4 regions of the Paracoccus aminovorans genome follow, and region 3 is predicted to be linked to each of the others. Evidence: riboswitches for the same ligand, from Rfam matches in the RefSeq annotation. Region 3 holds a riboswitch; each other region holds the start of a gene.
What was found. A riboswitch is a leader RNA that binds a small molecule or an ion and turns the genes downstream of it on or off. The one in region 3 is predicted to bind cobalamin.
Positions count from the first base shown of each region.

Region 1: linked by a shared signal. The riboswitch ahead of JCM7685_RS15475 (TonB-dependent receptor plug domain-containing protein) and the one ahead of JCM7685_RS07225 (ABC transporter substrate-binding protein) in region 3 are both predicted to bind cobalamin.
Region 2: linked by a shared signal. The riboswitch ahead of JCM7685_RS02215 (DUF1636 family protein) and the one ahead of JCM7685_RS07225 (ABC transporter substrate-binding protein) in region 3 are both predicted to bind cobalamin.
Region 4: linked by a shared signal. The riboswitch ahead of JCM7685_RS19190 (DUF1852 domain-containing protein) and the one ahead of JCM7685_RS07225 (ABC transporter substrate-binding protein) in region 3 are both predicted to bind cobalamin.

Region 1 is NZ_LN832560.1:9,716-16,758, forward strand. It holds gene JCM7685_RS15455 (DUF6925 family protein) at 1-857, opposite strand, end outside; gene JCM7685_RS15460 (ABC transporter ATP-binding protein) at 854-1,609, opposite strand; gene JCM7685_RS15465 (FecCD family ABC transporter permease) at 1,606-2,592, opposite strand; gene JCM7685_RS15470 (ABC transporter substrate-binding protein) at 2,589-3,410, opposite strand; gene JCM7685_RS15475 (TonB-dependent receptor plug domain-containing protein) at 3,404-5,275, opposite strand; cobalamin riboswitch at 5,411-5,614, opposite strand; gene JCM7685_RS15480 (CbtA family protein) at 5,881-6,702, opposite strand; gene JCM7685_RS15485 (CbtB domain-containing protein) at 6,713-6,922, opposite strand.
Region 2 is NZ_LN832559.1:431,403-438,445, forward strand. It holds gene cobN (cobaltochelatase subunit CobN) at 1-1,969, opposite strand, end outside; gene cobW (cobalamin biosynthesis protein CobW) at 1,982-3,016, opposite strand; gene JCM7685_RS02215 (DUF1636 family protein) at 3,013-3,387, opposite strand; cobalamin riboswitch at 3,463-3,659, opposite strand; gene cobO (cob(I)yrinic acid a,c-diamide adenosyltransferase) at 3,698-4,321, shown strand; gene JCM7685_RS02225 (hypothetical protein) at 4,383-5,873, shown strand; gene bluB (5,6-dimethylbenzimidazole synthase) at 5,984-6,610, opposite strand; gene JCM7685_RS02235 (endonuclease/exonuclease/phosphatase family protein) at 6,607-7,043, opposite strand, start outside.
Region 3 is NZ_LN832559.1:1,445,632-1,452,674, forward strand. It holds gene gdhA (NADP-specific glutamate dehydrogenase) at 19-1,374, opposite strand; gene ccrA (crotonyl-CoA carboxylase/reductase) at 1,610-2,899, opposite strand; gene JCM7685_RS07215 (alpha/beta hydrolase) at 3,079-3,951, opposite strand; gene JCM7685_RS07220 (I78 family peptidase inhibitor) at 4,109-4,387, opposite strand; cobalamin riboswitch at 4,534-4,729, shown strand; gene JCM7685_RS07225 (ABC transporter substrate-binding protein) at 4,829-5,836, shown strand; gene JCM7685_RS07230 (FecCD family ABC transporter permease) at 5,833-6,882, shown strand; gene JCM7685_RS07235 (ABC transporter ATP-binding protein) at 6,879-7,043, shown strand, end outside.
Region 4 is NZ_LN832562.1:687,980-695,022, forward strand. It holds gene JCM7685_RS19180 (ABC transporter permease) at 1-704, shown strand, start outside; cobalamin riboswitch at 1,090-1,288, shown strand; gene JCM7685_RS19190 (DUF1852 domain-containing protein) at 1,417-2,400, shown strand; gene JCM7685_RS19195 (methionine synthase) at 2,428-3,456, shown strand; partial or broken gene JCM7685_RS20470 (transposase) at 3,801-4,077, shown strand; gene JCM7685_RS19205 (formate--tetrahydrofolate ligase) at 4,803-6,479, shown strand; gene folD (bifunctional methylenetetrahydrofolate dehydrogenase/methenyltetrahydrofolate cyclohydrolase FolD) at 6,566-7,043, shown strand, end outside.

The sequences.
Region 1 (7,043 bases), on a different replicon from region 3:
CGGTCGTCGGGCGGCGGGAAATCCCCGGGCGCCACCCCCTCGGCCAGCGCCGCCCAGACCCGCGCCTTCAGCGCGTTGCGTCCGCCGTCGCCCCATTCGGCCAGCATCCGCTGGAAATCCGCGAAGGCTGCCGCGTCGAAATCGCGATCCGCGCCCATCGTGTCCATGACCGGGCTTTCGGGGTGCAGCCCGGCCACCGGCACCAGCCCGGGCGGGATCGGCGTATTGGCGGAATGGGTGCGCCGGCTGCGCAGCAGCTTGGGCAGCACATGCGTATGCGGCCCCGGGGGCGAGACGCCGCCGGTGTCCGGGCCGCCGATCTTCTGGAACACTTCGACGCGGCCGATGCCGGTCAGCGCCACCCGATGCGGATGCGCGGGCAGGATCGCCGCCATGGCATGGCTCTCGAAAACCCCGCGGCCGCATTCGGCCCGCAGCGCCGCGATCAGCGCGGGATCGCTGGTCCTGACGCAGAAATCGACCTGCGGCTGGTCCAGGCCCAGGTCGAACAGCACCGCCTCGCGGTCCTGGTCGCGCAGCGCCCCCGTGTCGGGTCCCAGTTCGGTCAGCACGCTGCGGCGGGCCGTGCCGGTCTCGCCCTCGGGCAGGCACAGCGCCACGCCCTGCTGCCAGCGATGCGGGCGCGGGCTCAGCCCCTCCCAGGCGACGGGGCGGATCGCGGCGATGTTCTCCAGCCGGATGCCGCCGCGCGCGGTGACGATGCCGCAGCCGGGCAGGGGCGTCGCGGCGGGATCGCCGGCGACATGGTGGAACTCGGCGATGGCCCCGAACGAGCCCATCGACCAGCCGGTGCCGGGGTTTCGCATCGCGTCGCGCAGGCGGTTTTCAAGCGTCATGTCGTCTCCGTGATCGTGTCCAGCAATTGCAGGATCGGCCCCTGCGGGCCATGCGCGACATGGGCCGTCACGCCGAAGCAGCGGCCCAGGTTTTCGTCCGTCAGCACCGTCTCGGGCGGGCCGTCGGCCATGATCCGGCCGCGCTGCAGCAGGATCAGCCGGCTGCAATGCCGGGCCGCCAGGCCAAGGTCGTGCAGCGAGGCCAGGACCGCCCGCCCCTCGTTTGCGAGCCCGCGGAACAGCCGCATGACGCCGATCTGCGCGGCCGGGTCCAGCCCGGCGATGGGCTCGTCCGCGACCAGCAGCGGGGTGTCCTGCGCCAGCGCCCGGGCCAGCAGCGCGCGGGCCTGCTCGCCGCCCGACAGCTGGGTGGCGGGGCGATGGCGCAGTTCTTGCAGCGACAGCGCGGCCAGCGCCGCCTCGACCGCGGCATGGTCCGCATCGCCCGCCGCGTCGGGATGGGCGACGCGCCCCAGCGCCACCAGGGTCTCGACCGTCACCGGCCAGGCGATCTCGCGTCCCTGCGGCATGAAGGCGGCCGCGCGGGCGCGCTGCGCCGCCGGCAGCGCCGCCAGCGAATTGCGCCCCTCGGCCGGCAGCAGCCCCAGCGCGGTGCGCAGAAGCGTGGTCTTGCCGGCGCCGTTGGGACCCAGCAGGCCCACGAATTCGCCCGGCCCCACCGTCAGGTCGATGCCGTCGATCACCGCGCGGCCGTTGCGGCGGCAGGTCAGATTCGCAAGCTCCAGCCTCATGCCTGCCTCCGGGTCTTCAGGATCAGATGCAAGAACAGCGGCGCCCCGACCAGCGCGGTCAGCACGCCCAGCTTGAGGTCGCGGCCGGGCAGGATCAGCCGCACCGCGATATCCGCCGCCAGCACCATCGCCGCGCCGCCAAGCGCCGAGGCGGCCAGCAGCCGCGACGGCCGTGCGCCGACCGCACGGCGCAGCAGATGCGGCACCACCAGCCCGACGAAGCCGATGGCGCCCGCCACCGCCGTCGCACCCGCGATCAGGGCCGCGGTGCCCATGACCAGCCGCAGCCGCAGCCAGCGCAGGTCGATCCCGCTGGACGCCGCCGCGTCCTCGCCCAGCGTCAGCGCGTCCAGCGCCCGGCCGGTCGTCAGCAGCAGCGCCGCGCCGGGCAGGATCAGCGCCGCCGCGATCCAGACATGCAGCATCGAGCGGTCGGCCAGCGATCCCATCATCCAGAACATGATCTCGTTCGCCGCGAACGGGTTGGGCGACAGGTTCAGCACCAGTGATGTCCCGGCCCCGGCCAGGGCGGAAATGGCGATGCCGGCCAGGATCAGCGCCAGCGCGCCGCCCCGCGGTCCGGCCAGCGCCAGCACCAGCAGCACCGACAGCGCCGCCCCGGCCAAAGCCGCCAGCGGCAGGCCCAGGGACCAGGCCGCCGCCAGCCCGGTCTGGATCGCCAGCACCGCGCCCAGGCCCGCCGAGGACGAGGTCCCGATCAGCCCCGGCTCGGCCAGGGGGTTGCGCAGAAAGCCCTGCATCGCGGCCCCGGCCAGCCCCAGCGCCGCCCCGACCAGCAGGCCCAGGATGGCGCGGGGCAGGCGGATCTCGCGCATCACCAGCCCCAGCATGCCGTCGCCGCGGACCAGCGCGGCAAGGCTGTCGCCGATGCCCACGCCCGCCGGGCCGGTCAGCAGCGAGGCCAGGAACAGCGCCGCGGCCAACAGGCCCAGCAGCGCCAGCAGCAGCGCATAGCGGGTCATGGCGCGAGCCCCCCGGCGGTGCGCAGGCTTTGCGCGGCGCGCAGGATGCGGGGGGTGCCGCAGACCCAGTCGGGGTCCGACATGACCACGAAAGGCGTGTCGCGCATGACGCTGCGCAGGGCCGGATGGTCCATCATGTCCTCGCCCCGGGAATGGCCGGGATAGCGCCGGCCCAGAATCAGCAGGTCGGGCTGCGACAGCAGCAGCGATTCCAGCGGCAGCGTGCCGCCGCCGGCCAGGCCCAGCTCGTCGGCGATATTGGCATGGCCGCCCAGGATCACGATCTGCCCGGCCAGGCTGTCGCTGCCCAGGGTATAGCCGTTCGCGGCATAGATCGCGGCGCGGGGGCGCGGCGCGGGCGCATCGTCCAGCCGCGCCAGATCGGCTTCGAAACGGGCGATCAGCGCCTCGGCCTCGGCCTCGCGGCCCAGCACCTCGCCCATGCGGCGTATGTTGGCGCGGATGCCGGCGAGGTCGTCTTCGGGCTGGAACACCGCCACCGGAACGCCGACCCGGCGCAGCAGGTCGACGGTGGCCGGCGTCGTCCAGGTCCCCGCCAGCACCAGGTCGGGCCGCAGCAGGAAGATCTCCTCGGCCAGCCCGTGGTTGAGGGGCAGCCCCGCCGCCGCCTCGGGCATCGCCGAAGAGGCCGGGTCCCGCGCCAGATACGAGACCGAGACCAACTGCCCCGGCGCCGCCAGCATCATCGCCAGCTGGTCGGTGCACAGGTTCACGGAAACGACCCGGCGCGGCGCGTCGGCCGCGACGGGCAGGGCAAGGCAGGCCAGCCAGCCCGCCAGAAGCCAGCGGATCACCATCGCGCCTGCAATCCGGCATAAGCGGTCCGCCCCTGCGAGGCATAGCCCCAGACGTCGGAATATTCCTTGTCGAACAGGTTCGTCACCCGGCCGGTCACCCGGACGTTCCGGGTCAGATCATAGCCGGCGGCCAGGTTCACGACCGTATAGGCGGGCAGTTCCGCCGTTGCATAATCGCCGAAGAACCGGCTGTCGTAATTGCCCGCGACCCGGCGGACATCGGCGGTGACCGAACCGCGCCCGTCCAGGAAGGCCAGCGTCGCCGCCAGGCCCAGTTCGTGCCGCGGCCGGCGCACCTCGACCGAGCCGTCGGGGTTCTTGGCGTCCAGGTAGGTATAGTTCAGCGCCAGGTCCAGCGTCTGGGTGGCGCGGATCCGCGCCGTCAGCTCGACGCCTTCGCGCGGGCTTTTGCCGGGCTGATTCTCATAACTCGCCCGACCGTCCGGGGCGGCGCCATAGACATAGGCGATCTCGTCCTCAAGCTTTTCCTTGAACCAGGTCAGGTCGACGGTGCCGCGGTCGTCGGGCAGCTGGAACTCGACGCCCAGGTCGAAGCCGCGGTTCTTTTCCGGCTTCAGAGAGGGATTGCCGCGGGTATAGGTGTCATCGGCGTAAAGCTCGTAATAGGACGGGTTCACCAGCCCCGCGCCGGCCGAGGCATGCAGCCGATAGGGCTGGTCCGGCACCTGCCAGGACAGGCCCAGGTTCCAGCTGGTGAAATCCTCGAACACCTTGTTGTCGTCGCGGCGCAGGCCCGCCTGCAGATCCAGCCCGTTGTCCAGGAAGCCGCGGTATTCCAGCGCCACCGAGGTCATCTCGCGGTCGTAATCCGGGGCGGCGGAGGATTCGTCCTTCTGCTTCTCGGCCAGCAGGCCGAGGATATGCGCCGATTCCGTCACCGCCCGGCCGTCCAGACCGAAGCTGCCGCGGTATTTCAGCTTGCGCGTCTTGCCGGTGGTCCAGGCGCCGCCGTTGCTGCTCTGCTTGAACACGGTGTCCTGATATTCCAGCCGATGCGTCAGCCGGCCGTCGAGGCTGGAAAACTCGGCCCAAAGCGCGCCCTGGAACTCGTCGCGCTTGCTGTAGAGCGCGGGGTCGTCCACGACATAGTCGTCGGCCGTGGTCGCCAGATAGTTGAGCGCGTCGTAATCGTATTTTTCCCAGGACCGGCGCAACGTGGTGCCCAGCCGCAGGTCGTCGGTGGCCTGCAGCCAGCCCGAGGCGCCGATGGTCTTGCGGATGATGCCGTCCTTTTCGCCGCCGTCGCCCGACTGGTCATAGCCGTGGTCGTCGCGGGCCGACAGGTTCAGCGCCAGCCCGCCCCGCGCGCCGTTGCGGCTGACATAGGCCGAGGCCGCGGCGCCGTTGCCCGCCTCGACCGCGCCGCCGTATTCCAACCCCTCGCCGCCCTTGCGGGTGATGATGTTGATCACCCCGGCCGAGGCGTTCGAGCCGTAATAGACCGATTGCGGCCCGCGCAGCACCTCGATGCGCTCGATGTTCGCGGTCTCCAGCCCGGTCAGGATATATTCGTCGCCGCCGCCCACGGCCTCGATGCCGTCGATCAGGATCAGCGTGTGGTTGCCCTCGCCGCCCCGGATGCGGACCTGGGTGAAGGTCGAGCCGGTGGCCGAAACCGCGATGCCGGGCACGGCGCGCAGCGCGTCCTGGACCGTGGCGATGCCGCGCTGCTCGATTTCCTCGGCGGTCAGCACCGTATGGGCGCGGCCGTAGGCGTCGCTCGCGATGGGCGAGAAGCCCGCCGACAGGATGACCGGATCGAGCGTGACGGCATCCTGCGCCAGCGCGAGACCCGGCGAAACCGCCGCTGCCAGGGCCAGAAGAGAGGCTTGGGTTCGGATCATGCCTTGACCTTTCCAACGCAGGCCGCGGCCTGCGAATTGCAGAGTTGCCCCGTGGAAAGGACCGACGGTCCCCGCCCCAGGACGGTGATCGTCACCTCTGCGGAATGGCCGCTTTCCATGCGCGCCCCGCGCCGGAAATGGGTGAACGCCGCGGCAGGTCTCCTGGCTGGCGGATCATCGCTCGGGTCTGCCTTCCCGGGGTTTGCGCCCCAGTGGCATCCTTGACCGTCGCTCACCGCTTACAGTTGCGGGGGCAGCTCCGGATTGGCCCCAAAGGGGCGCACCGGATTCCCTTTTCACCCGCCGGAATCGGCGGGAACCGAAGCAGGATCGAATTGGCGCACGGAAGCGTGAGCTGTCAATAGGCATCGGCGTCGCGCAAACGTCGCACCCGGGCCCCGCGTTTGACGCCGGCGCGGCGGGGCGCAATGCGGATTCCGCCGGGGCCGTGCCTGCCAGGTCAGCGACTTCGCCGCCGGGATGCCGATGCGATGGCCGAAGAAGATCCTCGGGAGCGGCCAAGGCTGGAGGCTGCCGCCGATCTTGCCAGCGCCCATGCGAAAGGCGCCGGCGAACCGGCGCCTCGGGCCTTTCCGTCTGCGGGATCAGGCCAGCCGCTGCCGCAAGCCCGGATCGCGGGCCAGCGTCCGCTGCACCAGCTGGCCGAAGATCAGGCCGATCCCGGCCCAGAGCACGGCCTCGACCACCAGGGACACGGTGCGGAATTGCCACAGCAGATCGCCGGGGAAGGTCGCCGGAACCTCGTTGATCGCCGGCAACACATGGCCCGCGATCGTGACCAGCGCCAGATAGACCACCCCGCCCAGGATGCCCCAGCGCCAGCGGTCGCTGCCGCTGCGGGCGACCGCGACCGAAACCGCCAGCGCCACCAGCGACAGCACCATCATGGCAAAGAAGACCTGCGTGCGCAGGCCGATGGTCTCGCCATGGCCGACGGCCGGCGGGTTGGCCGGGTATTTCAGGAAGGGCACCAGCACCACCGCGACATAGCCAAGCGCCGCCATGACCGCCGCCGTGCCCGCCGCGCTCAGATGCGAAAAGCGCCCCTGGACAAAGGCGAAGGCCAGCGCGAACAGCCCGCCCAGCCCGGCGCCGAAGACCGCCATGCCGGTCAAGAGGCCCAGCCCGGCCTGGGTCTCGCGGCTGAAGCCTTCCTCGTCGCCATGCGAATGCGAATGCCCGGCCGGCTCGGCCTCGGCGGCGCTGTCCGCGGTCACCGTGCCCGCGGCGGCGTCATGGCTGTGTTCCGCGTCGTGCCCGGCGGGGGCCTCGGCTTCCGAGCCCGCCTCCTCGATGGCGATGGCGGCGGCCACCGGCGGCTCGCCCCAGACCTTGCCGACGCCGAAGGCCAGCACACCCGCGATCAGCCCGGCGATCATGCCGAGCAGCAAGTAACGTCCTGTCATGTCCGCTTCCTCAGTGGCAGGGGAAGCCGAGCAGGTGCCGGGCGTCATGCACGAATTCATGCACGTTGGTGCCGTCGAACAGCGCGACCGCGCCTTGCTCGGTGCTGACGAAATACAGCGCCAGCAGCATGACCAGGCCGGCAAAGATCGCCCAGGGCGCCCATTCGCCCAAGGGAATCGGGGCGCTGCGACTGTCGGGGGCGGCGTGGGTATAGGCCATCGGAAATCTCCTTCGGATACGCGTCCATCTGGGGTGTCACATGCTCCGCCTCCGGGTCTGACTTCCGCCCTTGCTGCGGGCGGTTACAGTGGCGCGACCGTGCCGGAATTCCACCGGCTTC
Region 2 (7,043 bases), 1.0 Mb from region 3:
GGGCCAGGCCCTCGGCCTCGCCGGGGACGGTGCCGTAGACATGCAGCCCGTCGCCGAAGCGGCTGTCCTTGAGATCGCAGAGAAAGCGGTCGATCAGCGGGATCGCCTCGGAGGGCGCGGCGTCGGGGGGCAGGCCGAGGTCGGCCTCGACGCCGGCGGCGCGGGCCTCGTCGCGGATCGCGCCGATCAGGCGGTCGCGGCGGCGCGGGTCCAGCCCGTCGGCGGTGGAATATTCGTCCAGCAGCCGTTCCAGATGCGCCAGGTTTTCGGGAACGGCGGCATCGACCAGCGGCGGCGGCAGGTGGCCCAGCGTCACCGCCGACAGCCGGCGCTTGGCCTGCGCGGCCTCGCCAGGGTCGTTGACGATGAAGGGATAGATCACCGGCAGATCGCCCAGCAGCGCCTGCGGCCAGCATTCCCCAGAAAGCGCCACCGACTTGCCGGGCAGCCATTCCAGCGTGCCATGCGCGCCCATGTGGACCAGCGCCTGGGCCTGGGTCCGAAGCCACAGGTAGAAGGCGACATAGTCGTGGCATGGGGTGCGGGAGAGGTCATGGTAGTCGTCGCTGCGGGTCGCGACCGCGCCGCGCTCGGGCTGCAGGGCGATGAGGTCGGGGCCCTGGCGGATGGCGGCGAAGCGGAAGCCCTGGGCCGGCGGCTCGCCCCAGGCGGCGTGCAGGTCGTCGCGCAGGGGGGCCGGCAGCGCGGCCAGCGCGCGCAGGTAGTCGGCCAGTGGCCAGTGCAGCCGCTCGGCCAGCAGGCGGCGGCCCAGGTCGGCGTGGCCGATCCCCAGCATCGCGCCCGCCGAGGCCAGCGCGTCCAGTCCCACCGCATGGGCCAGCTGATGCGCCTTGCCGGGATAGGTGGACAGCACCACCGCCCGCCGCGCCGCCGGCAGCGCCAGCCGCGCCTTGATCCGCGCCACCGCCGCCGCGATCAGCGCCGCGTCGGGGGCATGGACCAGGCGCGCGCATTGCAGGTCGGGGTCGCGGGGCTGCGGCTCCTTGAAGCTGACGGCGCCCAGGAAGATGCGGCCGTCGACCTCGGGCAGCACCACATGCATGGCGAGGTCGGCGGCCGAAAGGCCGCGGTCCTCGGCGGCCCAAAGCGCGCGGGGCGCGGTGGACAGCGCCGCCTGGAACACCGGGCAATCGGCGCCGTCGAAGGGGGTGGCCCCGGCATCGTCCCGGGCGGAAAAGGCGGTCAGGTTCACGACCGCCGCCACGCCCGGCAGGTGCGGGGCGAGGAAATCCGCGACACCGGCGGCCTTCAGCGAGGGCGCGAACACGCCGGTCGCGGGCAGGCCGGCGTCGCGCAGCGCCCGGATCAGCGCATCGACCGGGCCGAGGTCGGCCGCGGTCAGATAGCTGCGATAGAAGCTGACCAGCAGCCCGGGGATGGGGCGGTCGATCACGCCGCGGTCGGGGTCGTAGAAGCCGAAGGCGGGGATGGCGGCCTGGCCCTCGACCGCGGCGGCGGGCAGGCCGGCGGCGCGGGCCAGCTCGGCCAGCGCCATCTGCGCGGCCACCGCCCCGCCTTCGTCGCAGAGCGCCGTGAGCCGGTGCAGCATGGGCGGCGGCAGCGTGGACAGCCGCTCCAGGGCCGGGTCGGGGCGGCCGTCGGCGGGCAGGAAGGCCAGCGCGATGCCGCGCCGCCGGGCCAGGTCCTGAAGACTGGCGGCGCCATAGGGCCAATAGGCCTCGCCGCCGATCAGCCGGACCAGCACGGCACGGGCGCCGGACAGCGTCGTCTCGCAATACTGGTCGACCGAGACCGGGTGGCGCAGCGCCGACAGGTTGCACAGCCGCAGCGACGGCAGGCCGCCGGCGGCGCGGTGCCAGCCCGCCGCGAAGGCGCCGAGGTCGCTGTCGCTATAGGACAGCACCACCAGATCGGCGGGGCTCTGGCCGGGGTCGGTCGGAACCTCGGCATCCTCGAGCCCGCGGCTTTCGCGGAAGACGACGTGCAAACCGGACCCCTTTTAGCCGTGCAGAACCTCGCGGATGGCGGCTTCGTCAATATCGTCGTGCTCGGCGATCACCACAAGCCGCGACAGCCGCGGCTGATCGCCCCACGGCCGGTCGAACTGATGCCGCACCCGTTCGCCCACCGCCTGCACCAGCAGGCGCATCGGCTTGCCGGCGACGGCGACATGGCCCTTGACGCGCAGGACGTTCCGTTCGCGCGCCAGCCGCTCGATCCGCGCCACCAGATCGGCGGGATCGGCGATCTCGGGCAGCTCGATCACCACCGAATCGAAATCGTCGTGTTCGTGGTCGTCGGCGCCGTCGTGGTGGCTGGGGCGGGCGTCGAGGTCGTCCTCGGCCGCGGCGCCCAGGCCCAGGATCACGCGCGGGTCGATCACGCCGTCGGTCAGGGGCAGAATCGGCAGCTTGCGCGGCGCCTCGGCCTCGATCGCGGCGCGGGCAGCGGCAAGGCCCGCCTCGCCGGCCAGGTCGGCCTTGGACAGCAGCACGATGTCGGCGCAGGCGATCTGGTCCTCGAACACCTCGGACAGGGGCGTTTCATGGTCCAGGCTGTCGTCCGCGGCGCGCTGGGCCTCGACGGCGGCTTCGTCGGGGGCGAAGCGGCCGGCGGCCACCGCTTCGGCATCGGCCAGGGCGATCACCCCGTCCACGGTGATGCGCGAGCGGATCGCCGGCCAGTCGAAGGCCTTCAGCAGCGGCTTGGGCAGGGCCAGGCCCGAGGTCTCGATCAGGATGTGATCGGGCCGCGCCGGCATCGCCATCAGCTTTTCCAGCGTCGGGATGAAGTCGTCGGCGACGGTGCAGCAGATGCAGCCGTTCGACAGTTCCAGGATGTTCTCGGCCGGGCAATTCTCGTCGGCGCAGGATTTCAGGATGTCGCCGTCGACGCCCATGGTGCCGAATTCATTGACCAGCACCGCCAGCCGCTTGCCCTGCGGGTTCTGCATCAGGTGGCGGATCAGCGTGGTCTTGCCGGCACCCAGGAAGCCGGTGATGACGGTGACGGGGGTCTTGGTCAGGTCGGTCATGATTCATCCAGTCGGGGGGCCAAGGGGGGAGGAATGCGCGCGATGCTGCGCTTGCGGAAAATCGGGCTGCGCTCGCGCCAGGGCACGATGCCGTCGGGCGTGGCGGCATAGGCGCTGGCGCCTTGCAGGATCTCGGCGGCGTCCGCGGGTTCCATGCGGCCATAGACATAGGTCCAGCGGTCGGGGCCGCTCAGCGCGATGGCGGCGCCATTGGAACAGGCCGAGAGGCATTCGACCGGACGGATGGTCACGCCCGCCGGATCGGGGTGGCGCAGCAGCGCCGCCATCAGCCGCTGTCCCGGCACGGGCTGGCCGTCGACGACGGGCTCGCCGGCACGGCAGGTGATGCAGACATGCAGCGTCACGGTCATGCCTCAGCTCCCCTGGTCATGGCGGCATGAGGCAGGGCGGTCGCCCGAACCCCAGCAGGAACACCCCGTCCGCCGGTCAATCCTTCTGCGCGGCAGGTCTCCCGGCTTGCGGATTCGGGCCAGGCCCACGGGCGTCCCACCTTCCCGGCATGTGCCAGTGGCTTTGGACGACCTTTCCGGTCACGGTCGCGGGGGCGGCTGCTTTCGGGTATAACCCGTCGCATTCCCTTTTCACCTGTCATGGGACAGGAACCGGCGCAGCCGAAGCTGTGCCCCCCACGCCCCCGCTTGTCAAGCAAAGGAGTCCCCGATGTCCGCCGATCCCCCCGAAGACGAGAACGCCCGCCACGCCCAGAAGATGGCCAAGGTCAAGGCCGCTCGCGACCGCATGATGGCCGGCAAGCAGGGCGAAAAGGGCCTGATCATCGTCCATACCGGCAAGGGCAAGGGGAAATCTTCTTCCGGCTTCGGCATGATCCTGCGCTGCATCGCCCACGGCATGCCCTGCGCGGTGGTGCAGTTCATCAAGGGCGCCTGGGACACCGGCGAGCGGCGGCTGCTGACAACGCATTTCGCCAATCTCTGCCAGTTCCACGCCATGGGCGAGGGCTTCACCTGGGAAACCCAGGACAAGGCCCGCGACGTCGCCGCCGCCCGCGCCGGCTGGGAAAAGGCCAAGGCGCTGATCCGCGACCCCGAGATCCGCATGGTGCTGCTCGACGAGATCAACATCGCGCTGCGCTACGACTATCTGGACGTGGCCGAGGTCGTGGCTTTCCTGCGCGACGAAAAGCCGCCTATGACCCATGTCGTGCTGACCGGCCGCAACGCCAAGCCGGAACTGATCGAGGCCGCCGATCTGGTCACCGAGATGGAGGTGGTCAAGCATCCGTTCCGCGACGGCATCAAGGCGCAGCCGGGGGTGGAATTCTGACGCGGCATGGTGTCATCTGCCCCGGCCGATACACGAGCGATTTCGAAAGGGATGTTGCAGGATGATTTTCAGACAAGGACTTGTTGCGCTGCTGGCCTTCTGCCCGTTTTCGGCAGCCTGGGCGGTGCCGGCCAGCGACGAGGGCGCCGCCAGGCTGAAGGGCGTCTTCCAGACCTATTTCGGCGCGGTCGAGGGCGTGGTCAGCGTCACGCCCCAGGGCGACAGCTACGAATTGCGGATCGACCCGGCGCCGCTGCTGGCGCAGGTTCCCGACGATCAGGCGCAGATCACCGTCTCGCCCCTGACCTATGAGCTGACCGACAATGGCGACGGCAGCTGGGGCGTCAGCGAGGACCAGGTGCTCAGCTGGTCGGTGGCGGTGCCGAAGATGTTCGAGCAGAAGGGCTCGACCCGGATCGAATCGACCGGCACCTGGGACGAGGCGCTGATGAGCTTTCGCGACCAGAAGGCGGTGATGACGGATTACGTCATCGATTCGGTGCAATATGGTCCGCCGATGGCGGCCGACGGCGCCCCGGCCGATCCCTCGGCCGAGCCGCAGGTCATATCGCGCGACCACCAGTCCACCGCGCGGATGGAGACGGCCCTGACCGGCACCGCCGGCAAAGCGGGCGGCGTCGATCAGGCGATGAGCTTCACCGCCACCGACCTTGCCCAGCGACAGGAGGTCGCGATGGGCCCCGGCGGCGCGCCGATGCTGATCGAGGTCTCGGCCCCCGGCTACGGCGGCCAGGCGCAGATCGCGGGCGCGCGCACGGACGGCATCCTGTCGATGCTGGCATGGTTCGTCGCCCATCCCTCGCAGGAGCTGATCAAGGGTTCGCAAGAGGGCCTGCGCGACAAGCTCGCCGCTGCCATGCCGCTTTGGGACGACCTGTCGATGGACATGGACATGCGCGACCTGAAGGTCGTTTCGCCGGTCGGCACATTCGGGCTGGCTTCGGCCAAGATCGGCATCGGCATGTCCGGCGCCACGCCCGACGGTCGGTTCCAAGAGCGTTTCACCCTGTCCGGCCTGACCGTGCCGGAAGGCGTGCTGCCGCCCTGGGCGGCGCCGATCCTGCCGCAAGAGGTGACGCTGGACTTCGCCGCCTCGCATTTCGACCTGGCGGCGCCGGCGAAGCTGCTGATCGAGACCTTCGACCTGAATGCCGACGATCCGCTGGCGAAGCTGTCGCCCGAGCAGGTTCAGCAGGCGCTGCTGCCCGATGGCAAGGCGGCACTGAAGCTGGCGCCGTCGCAGATCAAGGGCGACGGCTATCAGATCGACTATCGCGGCGACATGGCCGTGGGGCCGGGGGCCGCACCGGTGGGCTCGGCGCTGATCGAGGCGACGGGGCTCGACAAGGTCGAGGCCGCGCTGGCCGCCGCCCCGCAAGAGCAGGCCGCGCAGCCGCTGATGATGCTGCGCATGGCCCGCGCCATGTCGAAACCCGACGGCAGCGGCGGCAACAGCTGGGACATCCAGATGGCCGAAACCGGCGTGGTCACCGTCAACGGCCAGCCGATGGGGCCCGCCACCCCGCAGTAACCGCCGCAGGCCCGCGCCGGATCGCCTCTGTCCGAATTGCCGGACAGCGGTATTCCGGCCGGGTCTCGGGAAAGCCGCAGGGCGCCCCGCCCCGCCGGGATCCGGCGGGGCTATCTTTTTTCCCAGCCGGGCGCGGTATTCGCCTGCCAGCCCGCGCGGTGCAGCAGCGGCGTGTCGTCGGTGAACTCGGGCCAGCCGAGGCACAGGAGCGCGGTGAATTCCCAGCTTTCCGGCACCCGCAGCAGTGGCCCGATATGTGCCGGGTCCAGGATCGAGACCATGCCCAGCCCCAGCCCGCGCACCCGCGCCGCCAGCCACAGCGTATGGATCGCCATGGCGGTGGACTGGTGCAGTGTCGCCGGCATGGTGGCGCGGCCAAGGCCGTGGCCCTCGGCCGGGTCGGTCTTGGTGAAGACCGCCAGCCAGACCGGCGCGCGGTCGAGCCCGGCCAGCTTCAAGGCGTCATAGGCCTGGCGCTGCGCGCCCTGGTAGCCGGCGGCGGCTTCGGCATTGCAACGGATGAAATCGGCGCGGATCTCGGCCCGCAGGTCCGGGCTTTCGACGCGGATCACCCGCCAGGGCCGGGAGTTGCCGACCGAGGGCGAAAGCTCCATCGCCTCGTGCAATTCCTCCAGCAGGGGCTCGGGCACCGGGTCGGTGCGGAAATGCCGCATGTCGCGGCGCCAGCGCAGGATGCGGTCGAGCGTATCGCGGTCGGCATCATTGAATTGGGTCATGGCCAGTCCAGCTCCACCCAGACCAGACGATGCGCGGAAGCGGTCAGCGCCGCCTTGGCGAGCGGCCCCTCGGCCGGCCAGAACACGCCCGAATCGATCACTTTCAACCCTTTCGCGGGCAGGACGTAATCCACGCGCAGGTTGCCCGGCGGCTTGTCGTCGGGCCAGTCGCCGGTGTCCAGCGCCGGATCGCCCTTGTGGCCGGCGTTGACGCCGCCCGTCGCCGCCGCGCCGCCGGCGCTGCGGGGCAGGGGGTCGGTGACATGCGCCATGATCGCCGCCAGCGCCTGCGGCCGGCCCTCGCTGTCCAGCGGATCGAGGTTCAGGTTGCCGGCCAGCACGAAGGGCGCATCGGGCAGGTGCCGCAACCAGAAGGCCAGTTCGTCGTGGTTGCGGCGGCCGTTCAGGTCCTCGGGCCCGTCGAAGACCGGCG
Region 3 (7,043 bases):
GGCCCGCCCGCGGCGGCGTCAGATCACGCCGAAGGCCCGCATCGGCTCGGCGACGCGGATGAAGCCGGCGATGTTGGCGCCGATCACATAGTCGCCGGGCGCGCCGAATTCCTCGGCCGTCTCGTAGCAGCTGTCGTGGATGTCGCGCATGATCGTGGCCAGCCGCGCCTCGGTCTGCTCGAAGGTCCAGCTGTCGCGCGAGGCGTTCTGCTGCATCTCCAGCGCCGAGGTGGCGACGCCGCCCGCGTTCGCGGCCTTGCCGGGACCGAACTTGACGCCGGCCTGCTGGAAGGTGCGGATCGCCTCGGGGGTCGAGGGCATGTTGGCGCCTTCGCCGACCGCGATCACGCCGTTCGCGACCAGTTTCTTGGCGTCCTTGCCGGTCAGCTCGTTCTGCGTCGCCGAGGGCATGGCGACGTCGCAGGCCACGTCCCAGATCGAGCCTTCGCCGGATTTCACGAAATAGGCGCCCTCGCCCTTCAGCCGGGCGTATTCGCCGATGCGGCCGCGGCGGACCTCCTTGATCTCCTTGAGCAGATCCAGGTCGATGCCGTTCTCGTCCACGATATAGCCCGAGCTGTCGGAGCAGGCGACGACCTTGCCGCCGTAGGATTCGACCTTCTCGATGGTGTAGATGGCGACATTGCCCGAACCCGAGACCACGACGCGCTTGCCGTCGAAATCGGTGCCGCCGGTCTGCAGCATGGCGCGGGTGAAATAGGTGTTGCCATAGCCGGTGGCCTCGGTCCGGGCCAGCGAGCCGCCGTAGAACAGGCCCTTGCCGGTCAGCACGCCCGCCTCGTAGCGGTTGGTCAGGCGCTTGTACTGGCCGAAGAGATAGCCGATCTCGCGCGCGCCGACGCCGATGTCGCCCGCCGGCACGTCGGTATATTCGCCCAGATGGCGATAGAGTTCGGTCATGAAGCTTTGGCAGAAGCGCATGATCTCGCCGTCCGAGCGGCCCTTGGGGTCGAAGTCCGATCCGCCCTTGCCGCCGCCGATCGGCAGGCCGGTCAGCGCGTTCTTGAAGATCTGCTCGAAGCCCAGGAACTTGATGATGCCGACATTCACCGAGGGGTGGAAGCGCAGGCCGCCCTTGTAGGGACCCATGGCCGAGTTGAACTGCACCCGGAAGCCGCGGTTGATCTGCACCCGGCCCTTGTCGTCGGTCCACGGCACGCGGAAGATGATCTGACGCTCGGGCTCGCAGATGCGCTCGATCAGCGCGTCTTCCAAGTAGTCGGGCCGCTTGGCGACGACCCGGCCGAGGCTTTCCAGAACCTCGCGCACGGCCTGGTGAAACTCGGGCTCGCCGGCATTGCGGCGGACGACCTCTTCGTAGATGGGGGCCAGCTTGTCGTCGATCTGCGGCATTGTCTTGCAATCCTCCTGCGGTGCGGTTGCGCCCTTAGCCCAGTCTTTCAGCAATTTGAATGGGGCATGTGTCATTTTTGGGCATTGTGCCGAATATTTCGGCGAACTGCCAAGGTTCTGCCGCAAGAGAGCGTGTCGGCGCCAAGGGGCGGACGCCGTTGTTCCGCCCGGACCCGGACATGGAAAAACCGCCCGGGCCTTTGGGGTCCGGGCGGCAGGCCGATGAGTCGGGCGATCAGCGCCGCCCGGCTTCCAGCGCGTCCTCGAAGGTGCGCAACCCGGTCACCGGCGATTGCACCAGCACCGCCATGTTGCCGGGCTTGTGCTCGTTGCGCAGCATCTTCACATGCGCGGCCGGGATTTCCGCCCAAGGGAAGACCTCGGACATGCAGGGGTCGATGCGGCGTTCGAGCATCAGCTTGTTCGCGGCCGACGCCTGCTTCAGGTGGGCGAAGTGCGAGCCCTGCAGGCGCTTCTGGTGCATCCACATGTAGCGCACGTCGAAAGTGCAGTTGAAACCCGAGGTGCCGGCGCAGATCACCACCATGCCGCCCTTCTTGCAGACCAGGGTCGAGACCGGGAAGGTCGCCTCGCCGGGGTGCTCGAAGACGATGTCGACGTTGTTGCCCTTGCCGGTGATGTCCCAGATCGCCTTGCCGAACTTGCGCGCCTCGGTGAACCATTCCTTGTATTCGGGGGTGTTCACCGTGGGCAGCTGCCCCCAGCACTTGAAGTCCTTGCGGTTGATGACGCCCTTGGCGCCCAGCGACATGACGAAATCGCGCTTGTCCTCGTCCGAGATCACGCCGATGGCATTGGCGCCGGCCGCGTTGATCAGCTGGATCGCGAAGCTGCCAAGCCCGCCCGAGGCGCCCCAGACCAGCACGTTCATGCCCGGCTTCAACTCATGCGGTTCGTGCCCGAAGAGCATGCGATAGGCGGTGGCCAGCGTCAGCGTGTAGCAGGCCGATTCCTCCCAGGTCAGGTGCTGGGGGCGGCGCATCAGCTGCTGGGCCTGGACGCGGGTGAACTGGGCAAAGGACCCGTCCGGCGTCTCATAGCCCCAGATGCGCTGGCTGGGCGAATACATCGGGTCGCCGCCGTTGCATTCCTCGTCGTTGCCGTCGTCCTGGTTGCAGTGGATGACGACCTCGTCGCCGACCTTCCAGTTCTTGACCTTGTCGCCCACCGCCCAGACGATGCCCGAGGCGTCCGAGCCGGCGATGTGATAGGGCGCGCCATGGCCGTCGAAGGGGCTGATCGGCACGCCGAGGCCGGCCCAGATGCCGTTGTAGTTGACGCCCGCCGCCATCACCAGGACCAGCACCTCGTTGCTGTCGATGGGCGGCGTCTCGACCACCTCGACCTGCATGGCCTTGTCGGGCTCGCCATGGCGCTCGCGCCGGATCGCCCAAGCGTACATCTGCTTGGGGACATAACCCAGGGGCGGCATCTCGCCGATCTCGTAAAGGTCCTTTTCCGGCGCATCATAGGGCGCGATCGGGGTCGGTTGGTCCAGGGCCATCTTGCAGTCCTCTTTTGCCGCTTTCCTTGCGCGGTTCTGCCGCAGCGCAGAATCAACGCGGGTTGCCAGCCTGTTCTACGGTCAGATGCGCAACAATGCAACATGACAGATAGGGAATTTGTAATATTCTTTCGTTTTCAAAGCCGTCCTGCCGCAATGCAGCGGCGAGGGCGCCGAAGCTAGCCGGAGAGGTGCCGGGCCAGGAAGCGGGCCAGCGCCTCTTGCACGGCCGCGCGCCCGAAGCCGCCGGTGCCGTGGCCCTCGTGCGGCAGCAGCGCGAAGTCGATTTCCGCCCGGGGATCGACGGCGGCCCAGGCAGTGCGCAGCCGCTCGGCCTGGCCGGCAGGGACGATGCCGTCCTGGGCGCCGTGGCGGATCATCAGCGGCGGCAGCGGCGTGCCGGGCCGCATCGCGCGCAGCCGGCCCACGGGCGACAGCGGGGTCGCCTGTTCGCGGCGCTGGCCCACCGGATAGCCGACCAGCAGCGATTCGACGCTGCGGGGCGAATCGGCGGGGGTGCGGCGCAGCCTGCGGCCCAGCTTTGCCAGATCGGCGTCCAGGCTGCCGAAATCCATCGGTCCGTAGAAATCGACCACCGCCCGAGGCGGCCGGTCCCGCGCGGCCAGCGTCAGCGCTGCGGAAACCGCCATGAAGGCGCCGGCGCTGCGGCCCCCCAGCGCCATGCGGCCGGGCATCAGCCCCAGATCGGGCCCCCGGCGGTTCAGAAAGGCCACGGCGGCCAGCACGTCGCCTTCCTGCGCCGGCCAAAGCGCCTGGTTGGACAGGCGATAGTTCATCCGCACCACCGCGATACCCTGTGCCGGCAGTTGCGGCGGCACCGGCAGGCTGCGCTTGTCGCCGGTCCGGAAGCCGCCGCCATGCAGGTCCAGCAGCCAGGGAAACGGCCCCTTGCCCTCGGGCAGATGCACGTCCAGGCGGTTGCGGGACGAGGTCTCGGCGTAGGCGAGGTCGTCCAGGGCCGGATTGCCGGCCGAGGCTCCCGCCACGGCCGTCGCCAGCGCGGCCAGGACCGTGCGGCGCGTCATCCCCATGCTTACCGTCCCTTCATCCGCTCGGATCGCGCCAGCCTTGGCAGCGTCGGGGCGGGGGTGCAAGCGGCGGATGGATCGGACGCATGTGGTTTCGCGGTTGCCTGCGGCAGATCGGCGCATGGGCACGGGGTTCGCGCCGATCCGCGGCGGCAGGAGGTCAGTTGCAGCTGACCGACATCAGCGTGCCCTTGCGGTCGAACATGAAGGTCAGGCGCTCTTGCAGCAGTTCCAGCGTCATCGGCTGGCCATCGCGGACGATGCGATAGGCCTGGCCTTCGGGCACGCTGATCGTCGGCGAGACCTGGCCGACCAGATGCGCATAGCGCGCGGCGCCGCAGGGATCCGCGTCGGCCTGGGTGGGCTCTTCCGGCTGCGACGCGCAGGCGGCCAGCGCCAGCGGTGCGGCCAGGGCGGCGACAAAGGGAATGCGTTTCATCTTGACCTCATGGGGTTGCCTTCTTCGGCAAGGGAACGCATCGGGCCAGGGATCGGTTCGCCCGGGGCAGGCGAAATGCCGTTACGACGCATCCCGGTCCGGTTTCCGGTCGCCCGGAGATCCTTCTTGCCAGCGCCGGTGCCAGAAGCTAGGGGGAAGCCGTCGGTTTCCGCAAGGAATTGAAAGGGAATCCGCCGGGGTCCAAGGCCCCGAACCGGAACTGCCCCCGCAACTGTAGGCGGCGAGCAGGATGCAGAACGCCACTGTGGCCGCAAGCCATGGGAAGGCCGCATCCCGCCGCGACCCGCCAGTCAGGAGACCTGCCGACGTCGTAGACCAACCCCAGCGGGACGGCTGGGGCGTGGCATGTATCGGCGTCCTTCCGCCCGGTTCCTGTCCGCCCCCGCGTCTTGCCCTCATGATGCAGCGGAAGGGACCATCATGCTGAGATTCACCACGGCGATCCTCGCCACGTTCACGCTGGCGCCGATGGCGCTTGCGGGCACCGAATACCCGCTGACGCTGACCAGCTGCGGCCACGAGATCACCTTCGACAAGGCGCCCGACAGCGTCGTCAGCGTCGGGCAAAGCACGACCGAGATCCTTTACATGCTGGGCCTCGCGGACAAGGTCGCGGGCACGGCGCTGTGGATCAACCCGGTCCTGCCCGAGTTCGAAGAGGTCGATGCCAAGGTCGAGCGCCTTGCCGACAACGCCCCCAGCTTCGAGAGCGTGCTGGCCAAGAAGCCCGAACTGGTGGTCACCGCCTATGAATGGATGATCGGCCCGCAGGGCGCGGTCGGCACGCGCGAGATGTTCGACGACGCCAGGATCCCCAGCTGGATCATGCCCACCGAATGCATCGGCAAGGACAATACCCAAAGCATGGACGGCACCCGCACGGTGATGTTCGACACCGCGACGCTCTATAAGGGCATCGAGGAACTGGCGACGATCTTCGACGTCCAGGACCGCGGCGCCGAGGTGATCGCCGATCTGAAGGCGCGCGAGACGGCAGCGGTCGAGAAGGCGAAGGCGCTGAACCTGCCCGAGGACGTGTCGGGCCTGTTCTGGTATTCCTCGGCCGATATCGAGATCGACCCCTATATCGCCGGTGTGAACGCGGCGCCGGGCTGGATGCTGTCGAAGCTGGGCGTGAAGAACGTCGTCGGCTCGCAAGAGGAATGGCCGACCGTGGGTTGGGAGACCATCGCCAAGGCCGATCCCACCTTCATCGTCGCCGCCGAGATGAACCGCCGCCGCTTTCCCGCCGACGACATCGCGGTCAAGCGCGGGTTCCTGACCTCGGATCCGGTGACCAGCCAGATGGAGGCGGTCAGGCATGATCGCATCCTGACCATGCCGGCCAATGCGATGGATCCCTCGGTGCGCTCGATCTATGGGCTGGAGTCGCTGGCGGAATCGCTGGCCGGGTTCGACCTGAAATGAGCGCGCGCGCCGCGACCCGGGGCATGGGACGCCGGGGGGGCTGGCTGTGGCTGGCCCCCGCCGTGCTGGTCGCGGCGCTGTTCTTCGGCACGGCGGTGGGCGAGACGCGGATCCCGCTTGCCACCGTCGTCGAGGTGCTGGCGGTCAAGGCGGGGCTGTCGTCGGCCGCGCTCGATCCGATCGACGCCAGCGTGATCTGGCATTACCGGCTGTCGCGGGCGGTGGTGGCGGCCTGCGGCGGCGCCAGCCTGGCGCTGTCGGGGCTGATCCTGCAGGCGCTGCTGCGCAACCCGCTGGCCGAGCCCTATCTGCTGGGCATCTCGGCCGGCGCCTCGACCGGGGCGGTGCTGATCGCGGTGGCGGGGGTCGGCGGCGGATTGGTCGGCATGTCGGCTGGGGCCTTTGCCGGCGCGCTGACCGCATTCGCGCTGGTGGCAGGGCTGGCGAGGATGGCGGGCGGCGGCACCGGGCTGCGCGGCGCCGGGGTCATCATCCTGGCGGGCATCGCCGGCTCGCAGATGTTCAACGCGCTGACCGCGCTGATCATCGCGCAATCGGCCAGCGCCGAACAGGCGCGGGGCATCATGTTCTGGCTGCTGGGCAATCTGTCGGGCGTTCGCTGGCCCGATACGCAGCTGGCGCTGCCGATGGCGGCGCTGGGGCTGGGGGTGACGCTGTGGCATGTGCGGGCGCTGGACGCCTTTACCTTCGGCGCCGAGGCGGCCGCGACGCTGGGGATCGATCTGCGGCGCACCCAAGCGGTGCTGATCGGCACGGCGGCGCTGATCACCGCCGTCATGGTCTCGATCGCCGGCGCCATCGGCTTCGTCGGGCTGGTGGTGCCCCATGCGATGCGCTTCCTGGTCGGCACCCGTCATGCGCGGCTGGTCCCGGCCACGGCGCTGGCGGGGGCGGTGTTCCTGGTGTTGTCCGACGTGGTCTCGCGCATCGTCATCCCGGGGCAGGTGCTGCCCATCGGCGTGATCACCGCGCTTGTCGGCGCCCCTGCCTTCGCGCTGGTGATGATCCGGGGGCGGCAGCGATGACGCCGCTGCTGGAGGTGGTCGGCGCCAGTCGCCGGGGTGGCACGCGCGATATCGTTTCCGATGTCAGCGTCGGCCTGCGGCCCGGCGAGATGCTGGGCCTGGTCGGGCCGAACGGATCGGGCAAGTCCACGCTGCTGAACCTGATGGCCGGGCTCTTGCCG
Region 4 (7,043 bases), on a different replicon from region 3:
GGCTGATCCTGTTTCCCGCGCTGTTCGAGCCGCTGCTGCGCCCCTTCGCGCCCGCGGGCGGGCCGGTGATCTACGACCGCGCATCGCTGGCCGGCCTGACCGCCTCGCATCTGGCGCTGGTGGCGCTGGCGATGATCCCCTCGACCCTGATCGCGCTGGCGCTGGCCATCCTCGTCACCCGCCCCGCCGGGGCCGAGTTCCTGCCCATGGCCCGGACGCTGGCGAATGTCGGCCAGACCTTTCCGCCGGTCGCCGTGCTGGCGCTGTCGGTTCCCTTGCTGGGCTTCGGCGCCCGGCCCACGGTGCTGGCCCTGTTCCTCTACGGCCTGCTGCCGATCTTCGAAAACGCGCTGGCGGGACTGCGGGCGGTGCCCGGCGCGGTCCTGCTTTCGGGCAAGGCGATGGGCATGACGCCGCGCCGGATATTGACGCAGGTCGAGATGCCCCTCGCCCTGCCCCTGATCCTTGAGGGGATCCGGATCTCGATCGTCATCGCGCTGTCCACGGCGACCATCGGCTCGACCATCGCCGCGCGCAGCCTGGGCGAGGTGATCATCGCCGGGCTGACCTCGAACAATCCGGCCTATGTCATCCAGGGCGGGATGCTGACGGGCTGCATCGCCGTGCTGCTTTACGATGCCTTCGGGCTGCTCATCGAGATCGCGAAACGCCGAACCGGCAGAGAGCCTCAGCAGGCCATTTGAAAAGGGTCCCATCCTCGTTCGAGGCACCCGGGAAAAGTGGCTGCTCGTGAATAGGCTGGTGCTCGGCCTGCAGGCCGTCGGTGGCTAACCTTCACCCCTCATTTACCGATCAGATCCAACGGAGAAACGGACCGGAGCCTGCATGATACCCTCTTCGGTTGGTATCGGTCCGCGCGCGACGCGGCGAAACAGCGTCACCCCCGAGCGGCCCTCGCGCTGCGGATCTGGTGGCTCGGCGGCGCCTGCGTCACAGCCCCAGCGCAGCAGGATGTGCAGCTCTGGTAGAGGACCAGAGGTGCAATAGCGCAGCCGCCGCCGCTTCGCTCATATTTATCATGACGGAATTTCACTTCCGGAGCCGTTGACACTTTGTGCAAGGCGGGCAAATTTGCCGTGTGATTCAGGTGCCGGGGGAGCCCCCGGATAAAAGGGAATCCGGTAAGACAGTCGTCAAATCCGGAGCTGCCCCCGCAACTGTAGGCGGAGAGCCTGTCCGAATGCCACTGGCGCGTATCGCGCGCTGGGAAGGCCGGACCAGGCGAAGACCCGCAAGTCAGGAAACCTGCCTGGATCGATCACCTGTTCCGGCCGCGGTGGGCGCGTCGGGAGCGGCCAATCCGCAAAGGTGACATCGCCGCTTCGCGACATTCGTCGCGGGGAGTCTTTTCGTTTTCCGGCCTGCTTCGTCAGGTCGTCCAGAAGGCATGTCACGATGAATGAAGAATTCACGTTCACTATCAAGAGCATTCGCTTTGATGAGGACTACCACCCCTCAGACAATACGCGGATCACGACCAACTTCGCAAATCTGGCAAGAGGAGAGAGTCGCAGAGAAAACCTGCGCAACGCATTGAAGATGATCGACAATCGCTTCAATGCCCTAGCCCACTGGGATAATCCCCAAGCAGATCGTTATTCTGTCGACCTTGAAATAATTTCCGTCGAATTTAATGTCGGCGTTGAAGGCGTCAATGATTCCTTCCCATTGATTGAAATCTTGAAGACAAATATCATCGATAAAAAGGCCGAAAAGCGCATTGATGGCATTGCGGGGAACAATTTCTCATCTTATGTTCGGGATTATGACTTCAGTGTATTGCTGCCCGATCACAACAGAAAGCGACCGAGCTTCAGCGTTCCGGACAACTTCGGCGGTTTGCACGGAAAGCTTTTCAAGCACTTCGTACACTCGAACGCTTACAAAGAGAAATTCAAGAAGGCTCCCGTCATATGTCTCAGCGCTTCAAGCAGCAGGACTTATCGTCGGACCGAAAATCAGCATCCTGTCCTGGGCGTGGAGTATCAGCAAGATCAGCACTCCTTGACCGATCAATATTTCGGGAAAATGGGGCTGCGGGTTCGATTTTTCATGCCTCCAGATGGAGTCGCGCCTCTGGCTTTCTATTTCAGCGGCGATTTGCCTAATGATTACAATAATCTTGAGCTTATCGGCACCATCAGCACGATGGAAACCTTTCAGAAAATCTACCGCCCGGAGATTTACAACGCAAATTCCACTGCAGGGAAGTTCTATCAGCCAAGCTTGCAGAATCGTGACTACTCCCTAACCCAGATTGTTTATGATCGTGAGGAACGGAGTCGGCTGGCTATTGAGCAGGGCAAGTTCGCCCATGAGCACTTCATCAAGCCGCACCAAGCCACTCTTGAGCAGTGGTTTGCCAGCTACGCACTTTGAACAATCAGGATCAAAAGGTTACTTGCAATGAAAACACTGCTACCCACCTCAACTGCCGGCAGTTTGCCCAAACCCTCCTGGCTTGCGCAACCCGAGACTCTCTGGTCGCCCTGGAAGTTGCAAGGTGAGCAACTGATCGAGGGAAAGCAGGATGCTCTGCGTTTATCCCTGGCAGATCAGCAACAGGCAGGCATTGATATCGTCAGCGACGGCGAGCAAACGCGTCAGCATTTCGTCACCACGTTCATCGAGCATCTCAGCGGAGTTGATTTCGAAAAGCGCGAGACCATCAGGATTCGGGATCGTTATGATGCGAGTGTCCCGACGGTTGTCGATGCCGTGGTCCGTCGAAGGCCGGTCTTTGTCGAGGATGCCAAATTTTTGCGCCAGCAGACCAGGCAGCCCATCAAATGGGCCCTGCCCGGCCCCATGACGATGATCGATACGCTTTATGATGCTCACTATAAAAGTCGCGAGAAACTGGCCTGGGAATTCGCCAGCATCCTGAATCAGGAAGCCAAGGAGCTGGAGGCTGCCGGCGTCGACATCATTCAGTTCGATGAACCCGCATTCAATGTATTTTTCGATGAGGTGAATGATTGGGGGATCGCCACTCTGGAAAGGGCTATTGAAGGTCTTCAATGCGAAACCGCGGTGCATATTTGCTATGGCTACGGTATCAAGGCCAATATAGACTGGAAAAAGACCCTTGGTGCGGAGTGGAGGCATTATGAAGAAATCTTCCCAAAACTGCAAAAGTCCGATATCGACATAATATCTCTGGAATGTCAGAATTCTCGTGTCCCAATGGATCTGATCGAACTCATCCGAGGCAAGAAAGTGATGGTGGGCGCTATTGATGTGGCGACCAATGCCATCGAGACTCCCGACGAGGTAGCCGATACTCTACGAAGGGCGCTGCAGTTCGTGGACGCCGACAAGCTCTGGCCCTGCACCAACTGCGGCATGGCGCCTTTGACTCGTCGCGTGGCAAGCGGCAAGCTGGCTGCTTTGAGCGCGGGCGCAGAAATTGTCCGAAGAGAACTTGCAGGCTGATGTTCAGAATACCGGCTGCCGGACGAAGGTGTCCCGATGGCGGCGAAGTATGTCTTGTCAAAGACGTTGTTCCCGCGCGGTGCATTCAAAAATCATCATAGAAGGTGTCGAGGGTGCGGCGCACAACCCATCCACCGGCTTCGCACCGGCCAACTGGACATAGCCTTCGTCGCTGGCGCTCGGCCGGGCCAGCAACCGGCAGCATGTGCACGAGGTCATGCAGGTGGCCGGATGGGCCTACCGACCGCATGGATCCGGCGCCCGCATCGTCTCGCGCCTCGAGGCAACCTGGGCGATCCCGGCCAGCCATCTGGCCGCGGGCTCCTCGCTGGGCCGGATGCAGGATCAAGCCGGTCATCAGCGACCCACACGAGGGCATCAAGGCCGCGGCCTCGACGGTTCTTAGCGCCACCTGGCAGCGCGGTCTCGTCCACTGCCAGCACAACGCCCTTGTCCATGCCGGAAAGAATGGTCGCGGGGTGGATCTCCATCTTCATCGTAACGGCCTTCGCCCAAAATACGGCGGAAGCGGCCGGTGCCCAATGGAGGGCGGTGGCCAACCAGATCCGGCACAAAGTGTCGAAGTTGGCCACCATCATGGAAGAGGCCCAACACGACTTGCCTACATGTCGTCGCAGCTTGAACGATGATAGAGGCCTCGGGATATCATCACCCCGCTCCAAGCAAGGCCGGGTTTCCGGGTTGCCGCTCGCCGATTTCTCAGCACCAGGCCAAGGCAATCGGGGCGGAACGGGTGATTCGTCCTTCGAAGCAGCGCGGATCCCGTTTTCCAGGCTGGAACGGCGAGTCGATCCTGCCAAATCGAAAAGGGACGATTTGGACAGAATGTACCAGTTTGGCCGCCCATTCGCCTGTCCTCTGGTCAGAATGTCTGCATATCGGGCGATCCGGTCTCGGAAAGTGGACAATACTTCCAATCAACATATTGATATAAAATAATAAAATATTGACAGCCGGACGCAATATGTCGTTCCTGCAATTGGGGGTTTCGTCGGGAATGCTGCATGTGGGCACCGGCAGTCTAGGGGAGGAGAGGAAATGATGCGTCATTCCAGAATGCCGGCATCGCTGCTATCGGCGGCGCCAAGTAACCGGCAGGACACCAGCGCCCAGCAGGACACGATTCGGCTTGGTGAACGATACCCAGCACTGCCTCCATTCAGGGCTTTGAGCCGCATCGCGGCCGGATGACCTGACGGCGGCTCGTGCCGCTGCGACAGCGCCGCACAAGATCTCTGGCATCTGACGCAACCGACCGGGCCGGCGCATGAAGCCGGCTTGCGGATGATCGTTTAGGCACAACCTTCAGCACCAAGAACATCATCATGGCATACAAGAGCGACTCGGAAATCGCCTCGGAGGCGGCCAAGCTGCCGATCCGGGACGTCGCGGCAAAGCTCGGCATCGCGGTCGAGGATATGCTACCCTATGGCCACGACAAGGCCAAGATCAGCCGGCAGTTCATCGACGGGCTGACGGACCGACCCTCGGGCAAGCTGGTCCTGGTCACGGCGATCAACCCGACCCCGGCCGGCGAGGGCAAGACCACCACCACCGTCGGCTTGGGCGATGCGCTGAACCGCATCGGCAAGCGCGCCTGCATCTGCATCCGCGAGGCCTCACTTGGGCCGAATTTCGGCATGAAGGGCGGCGCGGCGGGCGGCGGCTATGCGCAGGTGATCCCGATGGAGGACATGAACCTGCATTTCACCGGCGATTTTCACGCCATCACCAGCGCCCACAACCTGCTGGCGGCGATGGTCGACAACCACATCTATTGGGGGAACGAGCAGCAGATCGACCTGCGCCGCGTGGTCTGGCGCCGCGTGGTGGACATGAACGACCGCGCCCTGCGCCAGATCACCTGCTCGCTGGGCGGCGTCACCAACGGCTTCCCGCGCGAGACCGGGTTCGACATCACCGTCGCCTCGGAGGTGATGGCGATCCTGTGCCTGGCGACCGATCTCGACGATCTGGGGCGGCGGCTGGGCGACATGATCGTCGCCTATCGGCGCGACAGGACGCCGGTCTATTGCCGCGACATCAAGGCGGAGGGCGCGATGACCGTGCTGCTGAAGGACGCGATGCAGCCCAACCTGGTGCAGACGCTGGAGCACAACCCGGCCTTCGTCCATGGCGGCCCCTTCGCCAATATCGCCCATGGCTGCAATTCGGTGATCGCCACCACCACGGCGCTGAAACTGGCCGATTACGTGGTGACCGAGGCCGGCTTCGGCGCCGACCTGGGGGCCGAGAAGTTCTTCGACATCAAATGCCGGAAGGCCGGGCTCAAGCCGGACGTGGCGGTGATCGTCGCAACCGTCCGCGCGCTCAAGATGAACGGCGGCGTCGCCAAGGCGGACCTGGCGGACGAGAACGTCGAGGCACTGCGCAAGGGCTGCGCCAACCTGGGCCGCCACATCGCCAACATGAAATCCTTCGGCGTGCCGGTGGTCGTCGCGGTCAACCATTTCGCCGGCGATACCGAGGCCGAAATCCAGGCGCTGCAGGACTATGCCAAGGCGCGCGGGGTCGAGGCGATCCTGTGCAGGCACTGGGCCGACGGTTCGGAAGGCGCGGTCGATCTGGCGCAGAAGGTCGTGCAGATCGCCGAGTCGGGCGGCGCGGAATTCGCGCCGCTCTATCCCGACGACCTGTCGCTGTTCGCCAAGATCGAGACCATCGCCAAGCGCATCTACTATGCCGACGCGGTGCTGGCCGATACCGCGATCCGCAACCAGCTGAAGGAATGGGAGGACCAGGGCTATGGCCATCTGCCGATCTGCATGGCCAAGACCCAGTACAGCTTCACCACCGACCCGGATCGGCGCGGCGCGCCCGAGGGCCATTCCGTGCCGATCCGCGAGGTGCGGCTGGCCGCCGGCGCCGGCTTCGTCGTCGTCATCTGCGGCGAAATCATGACCATGCCCGGACTGCCCCGGCAGCCCGCGGCCGAAGCGATCGGGCTGAACGTCGCGCGCGAGGTCGTCGGTTTGTTCTGACCGCGGCCCTTTTCCCGTGCCAGGCGATCCAGCGCGGCCGCCTGCCCAAGTTACGGAACCGGGCACATCAACAAGAAAGGAAGACAATGAACGCCAAGATCATCGACGGCAAGGGTTTCGCGGCGACGGTCCGGGACCGGGTGGCCAAGACCGTGGAACGGCTGAAGGCGGACGCCGGCATCACCCCCGGACTGGCGGTCGTGCTGGTGGGCGAGGATCCCGCCAGCGAGGTCTATGTCCGCTCCAAGGGCAAGGCGACGCTGGAAGCGGGGATGAACTCCTGGGAGCACAAGCTGGATGCCGATACCTCAGAACAGGACCTGCTGGCGCTGATCGAGCGGCTGAACAACGACCCCGCGGTGCATGGCATCCTCGTGCAGCTGCCGCTGCCCGACCATCTGGATCCCGACGTGGTCATCAACGCCATCGACCCGGCAAAAGATGTGGACGGGTTCCATATCTCGAATGTCGGGCTGCTGGGGACGGGGCAGAAGAGCATGGTGCCCTGCACGCCGCTGGGCTGCCTGCTGATGCTGCGCGAGCATCACGGCTCGCTCTCGGGGC